One region of the Streptomyces sp. NPDC051963 genome, then DNA from elsewhere that is predicted to be linked to it. Evidence: riboswitches for the same ligand, from Rfam matches in the RefSeq annotation. Region 1 holds a riboswitch; the other holds the start of a gene.
What was found. Region 1 has a riboswitch for cobalamin ahead of ACIHFB_RS17565 (energy-coupling factor ABC transporter permease). Riboswitches for the same ligand answer to the same signal wherever they lie in the genome.
Positions count from the first base shown of each region.

Region 1 (5,284 bases):
GCGGACCCGAGGGTGGCGGTCCCAGTCGCGGCAGTCCCGGCGGCAGCGGACCCGGTGGTGGCGGTCTCGGTCGTGGTCATCGGATCACCAGTCCCGCCCGCAGGTCGGCCAGCAGTGCCTCGACGCGGTCGCGGGCGCCGGGCCCGTCGGTGTCGCCTGCCATGACGTGTCCGAGGTATTCGTTGTTGCTGCCCGCCGCCTTCACGGCCTTGCCCGGCTCGGCGAGCTGTACCTCCAACACACCGGGTACATCAGGGAGTTCGGAGCCGTCCAGCGCTTCGAGCGTCCCGGCGGTGTGCGGGACCAGGAAGCCGATGGCGGCGCTGCGCAGGCCGGTGTCGGTGCGGCGCAGGTCGGGTGCGCGGCCCAGGGCGACTTCGACGAAGGCGGCGGCGAGGTCGATGCCGGTGACGTGGCGCACGAGTTCGGTGATGCGGTTTCCGGCGGGGCGCGGGTTGACCTCGACGACGCGCGGGCCGGCACTGGTGAGCTTGATCTCGGTGTGGGCGACGACGCCGTCCGTCAGGTCAAGGGCCTTCAGGGCGCCCAGCGCGGTCTGCTCGGCGGCCTCGTTGTCGGCGGACGTCAGCGCGGCCGGGAACATATGGCCGGTCTCGATGAAGGCGGGGGCGCCGCCGACGCTCTTGTCGGTCACGCCGACCACATGGACCGCACCCGCGTGGGAAACGGTTTCGACGCTCACCTCGGGCCCGTCCAGCAGCTCTTCGAGCAGGACGACGGGCGCCCGGCGCTGCCCGCGCGCATTGACCGGGAAGTCGCCCAACGCCCGTACGGCGGCGGCCAGTTGCGCCTCGTCGTCGACCCGCCGGACATACATACCCGCACACAGGTCGACGGGCTTGACCACCAGCGGGTAGCCGATCTCCCCCGCGGCCCGCGCGATGTCCGCCCACTCCTCGTGCACGGCGAAGCGCGGCTGCGGCAGGCCCGCGTCGGCGAGAACGCGGCGGGTGGCGTCCTTGCGGCAGGCGTTCTCCACCGCCTCGGGGCCGGGACCGGGCAGTCCGAGGTGTCCGGCGATGCGTGCCACGGCCGGGAGGTAGTAGTCGCAGGACGTCAGCACCCCGTCGAAGCCGAGCGCCGTGTGCAGCCGCTCGATCTCCGGCAGCAGGGCGCCGAGGTCGTTCGTGTCGGCGGTGATCACATGACGGGCGCCGAGCAGCGGATGCGCGGTCCCCTCCGGCGCCGACCGGAGGTAGTGATGCAGGTCACGGGTGAGGAACGTGAACTCGTGCCCGCTCTCCCGGATCGCTCTCGGCAGCAGTCGGCTCATGGCACCGACCCAGCTCTCGACCATCAGCAGATGAGCCACAACTCCCCTTTTCCCTACGGGTATTTCAGACGTCAGGGCAGCCCGGAACCCCCTCGGACGGGAGGAGGGCCGGACTTGACTCGGCCACGTTATCGATAATCATTTTCATTGTCATCTGACAGAACAACATCACCTTGAGGTTCCTTTTGTCCGTTCACACCCGCTCCGCGGTGATTCTGTGCGCCCTCGCGCTGCTCCCCGCACCCGCTCCCGCCGCGGCCGCACCCCCGGCACCGGCCGTCCGTTTCGGCGACTGCCCCGACTCCGTCCCACGCCCGCCCGCACCCGACCGCGTGGAGTGCGGTCGGATCGACGTCCCGCTCGACCGGCACCACCCGGAGGGACCGCGTCTGACCATCGCCGTCTCCCGCGTCCCCGCCTCCGGCACGCCGGCCGAGCGACGCGGCATCCTGCTGGTGAACCCCGGCGGGCCGGGCGGCTCCGGGCTCCCCTACGCGGTGACCAAGCGCGCCAAACTCCCGGAGAGCGTGCGGCGTTCGTACGACGTCATCGGCTTCGACCCGCGCGGCGTCGGCCGGAGCTCACCGGTCGGCTGCGGCGACATGGGCGGCCTGTTCGACAGTCCGGGCGCGGATCCCGTGCCGGCGAGTCCGACGGCGGAACGGGCCTACCTCGCCTCGCTGCGGGACATGGCCCACGACTGCGCGACGGGCGCGGGCGACGTCCTGCCGTATCTGTCCACCGAGCGGACGGCGTACGACATGGACGCCGTCCGCGCCGCGCTCGGCGAGCCGAGGACGAGCTTCCTCGGGGTGTCGTACGGCAGCCATCTCGGCGCGGCCTATGCGGCGCTGTTCCCGCGGCGGGTCGGGCGGATGGTGCTGGACAGTGTGGTCGGGCCGTGGGACTGGTACGCGTTCGACGTGCTCCAGAGCCGGGCGCTGCTGCGGCAGCGGGACACGTTCTTCGAGTGGGCCGCGGCCCATGCCGACCGCTTCGGCCTGGGCTCGGACGCCGACGACATACGCCGGGCCGCTCTACGGGTGCGCCGAGGGCTCGGCGCCGCACCCGTGGACGGCTTCGGGGCGTCCGAGTTCGACCGTGCCGTCTACCGCGCGCTCGGCCGCACCGAACGCTGGACGACTCTCGCCGACGGGATGCGGAACTACCTCAACGACCGGACCACGGACGGGCTTCGGCCCGGCACGGCGTTCGACAGCGCCGATTCGCGCAACTACGAGGCGGCCAACCGCATCGTCAAGTGCGCCGACGGCCCCGCGCCGACGCCGGACCGCATCCTGGCGGACATCCGCCGCACCCGCCGTATCGACTCCCAGCCGGTCCTGACCGGCATGGAGGCGTCCACCTGCGCCTACTGGCCGTACCGGCCCGCCCGGCGGACCCCGCTCGGCGGCCCCGACGCCCCGCCGGTGCTGCTGGTCGCCTCCGCGCACGACGCGGTCACTCCGATCGAGGGGGCCCGCGAACTGGGCAAGGTGCTGCCCGGCTCGCGTCTGATCACCCTCGCCGACGACTACTCGCACGGCGTGTTCGCCAGCCGCGGCAACACCTGCGTGGACGGCACGGTGGCCGCGTATCTCGTGGGCGGGAAGGTGCCCGATACGGACGTACGGTGTGCGGGGCCGGGACTGCCGGAGCCCGGCGGCGACGGCCGTTAGCGCTGTTCACTCCCCCTGTGCGCCCCCATGCACGGCTTGTCACCACCCCCGGGGGCCCACTACTGTCACCACGCCTTGGTGAACGGGAAATCCGGTGTGATGCCGGTGCGGCCCTCGCCACTGTGAATCGGGAAGTCCGGCTCCGGCCCTTGGGCCCTGCCGTCAAATGCTCGTCGTCCGCCTGCACGGCGGGACGGGAGTTCGACGGCAGGGCCCAAGGGCAGCCACTGGGTCCTCGGACCCGGGAAGGCGGAGCACGGGCGGTGGTACCCGTCAGCCAGGAGACCGGCCAGGGCACGTCAACCATCCACGAGGTGCTGGAGAGGGTCTGCTGAGCCATGCACATAGCCGAGGGTTTTCTGCCTCCGGCGCACGCGGTCGCCTGGAGCGTCGCGTCGGCGCCATTTGTCGTCCACGGAGTCCGGTCACTCACCCGTGAGGTCAAAGAGCACCCGGAGAGCACCCTGCTCCTCGGCGCCTCCGGAGCCTTCACGTTCGTTCTGTCGGCCCTCAAACTGCCCTCGGTGACCGGGAGTTGCTCCCATCCGACCGGCACCGGCCTGGGCGCCATCCTGTTCCGGCCGCCGATCATGGCGGTGCTGGGCACCATCACCCTGCTCTTCCAGGCGCTGCTGCTCGCCCACGGCGGCCTGACCACGCTCGGCGCCAACGTGTTCTCGATGGCGATCATCGGGCCCTGGGCGGGATACGCCGTCTACAAGGTGCTGCGGCGCTACGACGTGCCGCTGATGGTGGCGGTCTTCTTCGGCGCGTTCGTCGCCGACCTGTCCACCTACTGCGTCACCAGCGTCCAGCTGGCGCTCGCCTTCCCCGACCCGAGCAGCGGTTTCCTGGGTGCGCTCGGCAAGTTCGGGTCCATCTTCGCGGTCACGCAGATCCCGCTCGCGGTGAGCGAGGGACTGCTCACGGTGCTGGTGATGCGGCTGCTCGTGCAGTCCAGCAAGGGTGAGCTGACCCGGCTCGGCGTGCTGCTCAGCAAGAAGGCCGACGCCGAGGCGGTGGCCCGATGAGCCGGAACGCGAAGATCAACTCCCTGTTGCTGCTCGCCGTGGCCGCGCTCGCGGTGCTGCCGCTGGTCCTCGGCCTCGGCGACCACAAGGAGGAGCCGTTCACGGGCGCCGACGCCGAGGCGGAAACGGCGATCACCGAGATCAAGCCGGACTACGAGCCCTGGTTCTCGCCCCTGTACGAGCCGCCGTCCGGCGAGATCGAGTCGGCGTTGTTCGCCTTGCAGGCGGCCCTCGGCGCCGGTGTCCTCGCCTACTACTTCGGCCTGCGGCGCGGGCGGCGGCAGGGCGAGCAGCGGGCACTGGAGCCGCGGGGGGCCGAGAGCACGGCCGACGAGCAGGTCTGAGTGCTGCCCATCGACGCGGCGGCGCACAGCAGTCGCTGGCGCCGCCGTCACCCCGTGGACAAGGCCGTGCTCGGGCTCGGCCTCACCGTGCTGGCGATCTCGCTGCCGCCCTGGCCGGGCGCGGCCCTGGTCCTGGCCACCGCGCTCGCCGTGCTGCTGGGCCCGGCGGGCGTGCCCGGTCGCAAGCTGTGGCGTGCCTACCGCGTCCCGCTGGGCTTCTGCGTGACCGGCGCTGCCACCCTGCTGGTGCAGGTCGGCGGCCCGGACGGGTTCGTGTCCCTCGCCGACGAGGGACATGTGCGCGCCGGGGAACTGCTGCTGCGCACCTCGGCCGCCTCGCTCGGCGTGCTGCTCTTCGCGTTCACCACACCCATGTCCGACCTGCTGCCCCGTCTGGTGAAGGCCGGCGTGCCCGCGCCGGTCGTCGACGTGGCGCTGGTGACGTACCGCATGAGCTTCCTGCTGCTGGACTCCATGCGCCGGATCCGGGAGGCACAGGCCGCGCGGCTCGGGCACACCACGCGAGCCGCCGCCTGGCGGTCCCTGGCCGGGCTCGGCGCGACCGCGTTCGTACGGGCATTCGACCGGGCGACCCGACTCCAGGCCGGGCTCGCCGGGCGCGGCTACGACGGCACCCTGCGCGTCCTCGTCCCCGAAGCCCGGGTCTCCGTCCGCTTCACGGTCGCCAGCACGCTCCTCCTCGCGACGCTGGCCGCCCTCACCCTCGTACTGGAAAGGCCGCTGTCATGAGCGACGCCGCCCTCGTCGCCCTGCGGGGCGTGTCCTTCGCCTACGAGGACGGTCCGGCCGTGCTCAGTGGGCTCGACTTCGAGGTGCGGGACGGGCGGGCCCTCGCGCTGCTCGGTCGCAACGGCACCGGCAAGACCACGCTGATGCGGCTGCTGAGCGGCGGACTGCGGCCGCGCGCCGGGGAGT
Region 1 is NZ_JBIUCC010000004.1:175,215-180,498, forward strand. Features, by position in the region: gene ACIHFB_RS17550 (Rossmann-like domain-containing protein) at 1-80, opposite strand, end outside; gene ACIHFB_RS17555 (ATP-grasp domain-containing protein) at 77-1,333, opposite strand; gene ACIHFB_RS17560 (alpha/beta hydrolase) at 1,480-2,973, shown strand; cobalamin riboswitch at 3,033-3,282, shown strand; gene ACIHFB_RS17565 (energy-coupling factor ABC transporter permease) at 3,312-4,004, shown strand; gene ACIHFB_RS17570 (energy-coupling factor ABC transporter substrate-binding protein) at 4,001-4,348, shown strand; gene cbiQ (cobalt ECF transporter T component CbiQ) at 4,349-5,098, shown strand; gene ACIHFB_RS17580 (energy-coupling factor ABC transporter ATP-binding protein) at 5,095-5,284, shown strand, end outside.

Region 2 (5,284 bases), on a different contig from region 1:
TACGGCGAAGAACGGGCCGAGCGCGGTGATCTCCTCGATCACCGCGCTCGCCGTCGGTGGGCTGGTCATGCCGGGAGGGGGTCCGGCTTCGGAGAAGTGGCGGGGGCGTCCTGACGCGCGGGCTGCAACAGGCGTTCCGCCAGCGGGGCGAAGACCAGGCCGATGGCCGCCCAGAGGATCAGCTGCGCGCCCACGGAGTAGAAGCGGAAGGCGAACAGCACGTCGGCCGGGAAGCCCGGGTAGACGATGGTGCCCTTGGCGTCGGTCAGCGGCAGCGGGGTCTCGGTGGCCTGGTTGCCGTAGTTGTCCCTGTTGTACCCGAGGTCGCCGTACTGGGGCAGGAGCAGCATGACGATCCCGATCGCCACGACGAACGCGGCGACGGCGAGGAGCGTGGCGTTCCAATTGCCGAACCGTGCCTGGAGCCGCTTGCCGAGCCAGACGGCTCCGGCGAGGAGGGCGATGGAGCAGACGACCATGGTCAGGTACAGGGCGCTGCGCTGTTCGATGGTTTCCTCGTGACCGATGGCAGGCGGATTGGCCGGGTACTTCAGGAACGGCACCAGGTACATGCCGAGGAACCCGCCGCCCGCCACGAGAAGCGCCAGCGTGCGGGCGCGCAGACCGCCGGTGCGGCCCAGGCAGACGGCGTAGGCGACGGCGAACAGCGCGCCCATGGCCATGCCGAAGAACACGATGCCCACGCCGATACCGAGATTGGCCTGGATCGTCCGGCTGAACAGTTCGGATCCTGCGGCCTCGACGGGCAGGCCCGCCGCCTTGTCCAGGGCGTTCTGTGCGGCGTCACGCCCGCTCTCGTAGTCGATGGCCTTGGCGATCTGCGGTTCGGCGAAGATCCGCGCGAAGGCGAAGGCGAGCAGACCCGCGACCGCGCCGGCGAGCACGCCGCGCAGTATGAGCTTCTTTTCCATGTCGAGTTGTCCGTACGTCCTGGTGCCGGCGGAGGGTCAGTGGCAGGGGAAGCCGAGGAAGTGACGAGCGTCGTGGACGAACTCGTGCACGTGCGCGTCGTTTCCGAACACCGACACCGCGCCCTGGTCGACACCGATGAAGTAGTAGACGGCCAGCGCGATCAGAGCGGTGCCGACCAGCCAGATGACGGCCTTGGAGACCGGCAGGACGACCGGTGTGGACGCCGGGCGGGGCGTGGAAATGCTGCTCAAGGTGAGCCCTCCTTGGGGATCGTGCGTCCCTTGCGTGTACGGGCGGAGTGAGGGCTCAGTGTCTGACTCGCCCGTCACCTTCCGGTGGCGGGCTCACAGTGGCGCGACCGTGCTGGAATTCCACCAGCTTCCTTATGCCATCACTACATGGGGAACGTACGGCCTGCTTCTCCGGCCGGTCAATCAAGTCCACCCCAAATCAACCGGCAGAAGCCCGCGCCTCTTCGGGTCAGCGGTGGCGGAACTCGGGCGGCCGCTTGTCGACGAAGGCGCCCATGCCCTCCTTCTGGTCGGCGGTCGCGAACACCGCGTGGAAGAGGCTGCGTTCGAAGCGGACGCCCTCGGTGAGCGTGGTCTCGAAGGCGTGGCCCACGGCTTCCTTCGCCATCATCGCCACCGGGAGCGACATGCCGGCGACGGTCTCGGCGACAGCGAGCGCCTCGCCGAGCAGCTCGTCGGCGGGCACGATCCGGGAAACGAGTCCGGCGCGCTCGGCCTCGGCGGCGTCCATGGTGCGCCCGGTCAGGCACATCTCCATGGCCTTGGCCTTGCCGACCGCCCGGGTCAGCCGCTGGGAGCCGCAGTTGCCGGGGATCACGCCCAGCTTGATCTCCGGCTGGCCGAAGACGGCGGTGTTGGCGGCGAGCAGGATGTCGCAGAGCATGGCGAGTTCACAGCCGCCGAGGGCGTATCCGGAGACGGCCGCGAGGGTCGGCGTGCGCACCTGGGCGAGCCGGTCCCAGGCCGTGAACCAGTCGGTGAGGAACATGTCCAGGTAGCCCTGCGGCTGCATCTCCTTGATGTCGGCCCCGGCGGCGAACGCCTTCGCCGAGCCCATGATCACGATGCACCCGCACTCCGGGTTCCGGTCGAGGGCCTCGGTGGCGGCCACGACCTCCTCCATGACCTTCAGGTTCAGTGCGTTGAGGGCCTTCGGACGGTTGAGGGTGAGCAGGGCGGTACGGCCCTTGCGCTCGACGAGGATCGTCTCGTACTCGGTGCTCATGCGTGTTCCCCGCTCCGGTCCCTGATCGTCCGTACGATGCCGGAGAAGTCCTCCGTGGCTCCGGCGCGCTCGGCATAGGCGGCGTACAACTCGGCCGCGCGCAGACCGAGTTCCGCATGGACGCCGCCCGACCGGACCGCGTTGGCGGCCAGGGCCAGGTCCTTGGCCATGAGGGAGGCGGCGAATCCCGGCCGGTAGCCGCGGTTGGCGGGGCCGGCCGGGACGGGGCCGGAACATCCCGCGGCCGGTATCCTGACTCCCGGATCAGCGCGCGCCGTCCGCCTTCCCGACATCCAGCTCGTCAGTGGCGTAACTCTCGACGGCGTACTCCCCGGTCACAGTGGCGGGACCGCGCCGGATTCACACCGGCTTCCCTGCACCGCGGGCCTTGTGCTCACGACAATATAGTTGGACGTCCCAGTAAATCCACCCCGCGGGACCCCACCATGACGTCGCTGCCGGTCCGGCCGACATCACATTCTCGGCCGCCGCGCAATTCGAGAAGGTTTAGCCCAAAGCCTTAGGGCCACTCGAAGACGGTGTGGCGATGGAGAACGCGTGAGTTTGCGCGTGAGCCGTGAGCCGCTGCACGCCTCACTAGTTCACAAAAACCTCATAAAACTCACATAAATCACATATGACGGCAGACCGCGGTACTCGAAGCGTGCGGAGCGAGGACGACGCCATGACGGACGACGACCGGCAGACGCCGACAGAGGTACTGCGCCGGGCGCGCGACCAGCTCGGCGACATGACCGGCATGACAGCGGAGACCGTCTCGTCCTTCGAGAAGACGGACGGCGGTTGGTCCCTGGCGATCGAAGTCCTCGAACTCGCCAAGGTCCCGGAGACGATGAGCCTGATGGCGAGCTATCAGGTGGACCTCGACGAACAGGGACAGCTCACCGGCTACCGGCGCATCCGTCGCTACGAGAGGGGGCGGTCCGAAACAGACCGCTCCGGCGGCCAGTAGGCCGCCCGCCCGCGGTCAGCCCTTCCCCCGGCAAGGAGGACGACAGACATGACCGTTGTCCCAGCACAACAAGCCAGCGGAGGAGGCCGCAGCAGCAGCCTCTACGACGTACTGGAACTCGTCCTCGACAGGGGTCTGGTCATCGACGCGTTCATACGTGTCTCCCTGGTCGGCATCGAGATCCTCAAGATCGACGTACGGGTCGTCGTCGCCAGCGTCGACACCTACCTCCGCTTCGCCGAGGCCTGCAACCGCCTCGACCTGGAGGCGGGCCCCCACAAGAGCCCCGGCCTGCCCGACATGGTCGGCGAGATCACCGAGTCCGGCGCCCGCGGCAAATCCAAGGGCGCGCTGTCCGGCGCCGCGGAGACGATCTCCGACGCCTTCCGGCAAGGCCGTGACGAGGGCTCCTCGAAGGAGCAGGAAGAGCATGAGCGCCGGCCGCGGACGCGCAAGAGCACAGCTGCGCGCCGCAAGGAGAGGGAGGAAGACGAGTGAGCACCTACGTCTACGCCATCACCGCGCGGTCGCACCCCGCCCTCCCCGAAGGCCTGGACGGCGTGGGCAACCCGCCCCAGCCGGTGCGTGTGCTGGAAGAGGGTGAGCTCGCGGCGGTCGTCAGCGACGCGCCGGAGGACCTGCGCCCCAAGCGACGCGAACTCCTCGCCCACCAGAACGTGCTCGCCGAGACCGGCTCCACCGGCTGCGTACTGCCCCTGCGGTTCGGAAGTGTGGCCCCCGACGACAGCAAGGTCACCGCGGTCCTCGCCGAGCGCGCGAACCACTACGAGGAGCGGCTCAAAGCGCTCGACGGCAAGGTCGAGTACAACCTCAAGGCCTCCCACGTCGAGGAAGCGGTACTGCACCACGTGCTGGCCGACAGTCCCGAGCTGCGGGCCCTCGTCCAAGCCGGCCGGCAGGCGGGCGGCCGCAGCCACGAGCGGCAGCTCCAGCTCGGCGAGATGATCGCCGCCGCCGTGCAGGCGCAGGAGGCCCAGGACGCGACAGCCGTGCAGGAGGCCCTCGCGCCATACGCCGCGGCGACCAGTCTCGGCCCCGGATCGGGCGGATGGCTGGTCAATGTCTCCTTCCTGGTGGAGCGGGACTCGGCCGCCGGCTTCCTGGAGAAGGTGGAGGAACTGCGCGCGGCCGTCCCGCACCTCGAAATGAGCGTCAACGGCCCGCTGCCTCCGTACAGCTTCGTCGAGCCGGGCCCGGCTCGACCCGCCGGCACCGACGGCACCGACGGTTAGAAGGCACATCGTGGGACTGATCTCGGAAGTGCTCCTCCTCCCGTTCGCCCCCGTGCGCGGCAGCGCGTGGGTCATCGAGCAGGTGGTGCAGGAAGCCGAACGCATCTACTACGACCCCGCGACGATCCAGGCCGAACTCGCCCGCCTGGAGACGCTGCTGGAGGCCGGTGAGATCACCGAGGAGGAGTTCGACCAACTGGAGGACGAACTCCTCGACCGGCTGGAGACGGCCACACACAGAAGCTTCGGAACGGACGACGGGACGACACCATGAACCGAACACTCATCGGCCTCGCGATCGGGGCCGGGTACGTCCTCGGACGCACCAAGAAGCTGAAACTGGCCATGGCCGCGGGCACGTTGATCGCGGGCAAGCGACTGAACCTGAGCCCCGGCGCCGTGGCGGACCTGGTCTCGCGGCAGCTGAAGGACAACCCGCAGTTCAAGCAGATCGGCGACGAGCTGCGCCAGGACCTGAGCGGCGTCGGCAAGGCCGCCTCGGGCGCGCTGGTCGAGCGGCAGATGGATGCGCTCGCCGACCGTCTGCACGGCCGTACCGCCGATGTCCGCGACCAGCTCGCGGGTGTCGTGGAGACCGGGCACGACGAGGACGAGGAAGACCAGGACGAGGAACAGCAGGAAGAGAAGCTCGAGGACCGCGACGAGTCCCTGGACGCCGACGAGAGCGAGGAGACGTCGCGCAAGAGGGCCGCCCGGAAGGCTCCGGCTCCGGCGGAGAAGAGCGCCTCCCAGACCGCCCCCAAGACCGCCAAGAAGTCCGCGCGCAAGGCGCCCGCCAAGAAGACGGCCCCGAAGAAGACCGCAGGTGCCCGGAAGCCGGCCGCCAGGACCCCCTCGCGTGCCACGA
Region 2 is NZ_JBIUCC010000006.1:423,106-428,389, forward strand. Features, by position in the region: gene ACIHFB_RS26490 ((2Fe-2S)-binding protein) at 1-69, opposite strand, end outside; gene ACIHFB_RS26495 (CbtA family protein) at 66-932, opposite strand; gene ACIHFB_RS26500 (CbtB-domain containing protein) at 969-1,184, opposite strand; cobalamin riboswitch at 1,219-1,359, opposite strand; gene ACIHFB_RS26505 (enoyl-CoA hydratase) at 1,414-2,190, opposite strand; partial or broken gene ACIHFB_RS26510 (NAD-binding protein) at 2,187-2,420, opposite strand; cobalamin riboswitch at 2,415-2,596, opposite strand; gene gvpO (gas vesicle protein GvpO) at 2,828-3,163, shown strand; gene ACIHFB_RS26520 (gas vesicle structural protein GvpA) at 3,212-3,661, shown strand; gene ACIHFB_RS26525 (GvpL/GvpF family gas vesicle protein) at 3,658-4,416, shown strand; gene ACIHFB_RS26530 (gas vesicle protein GvpG) at 4,427-4,690, shown strand; gene ACIHFB_RS26535 (DNA primase) at 4,687-5,284, shown strand, end outside.
Region 2: linked by a shared signal. The riboswitch ahead of ACIHFB_RS26510 (NAD-binding protein) and the one ahead of ACIHFB_RS17565 (energy-coupling factor ABC transporter permease) in region 1 are both predicted to bind cobalamin.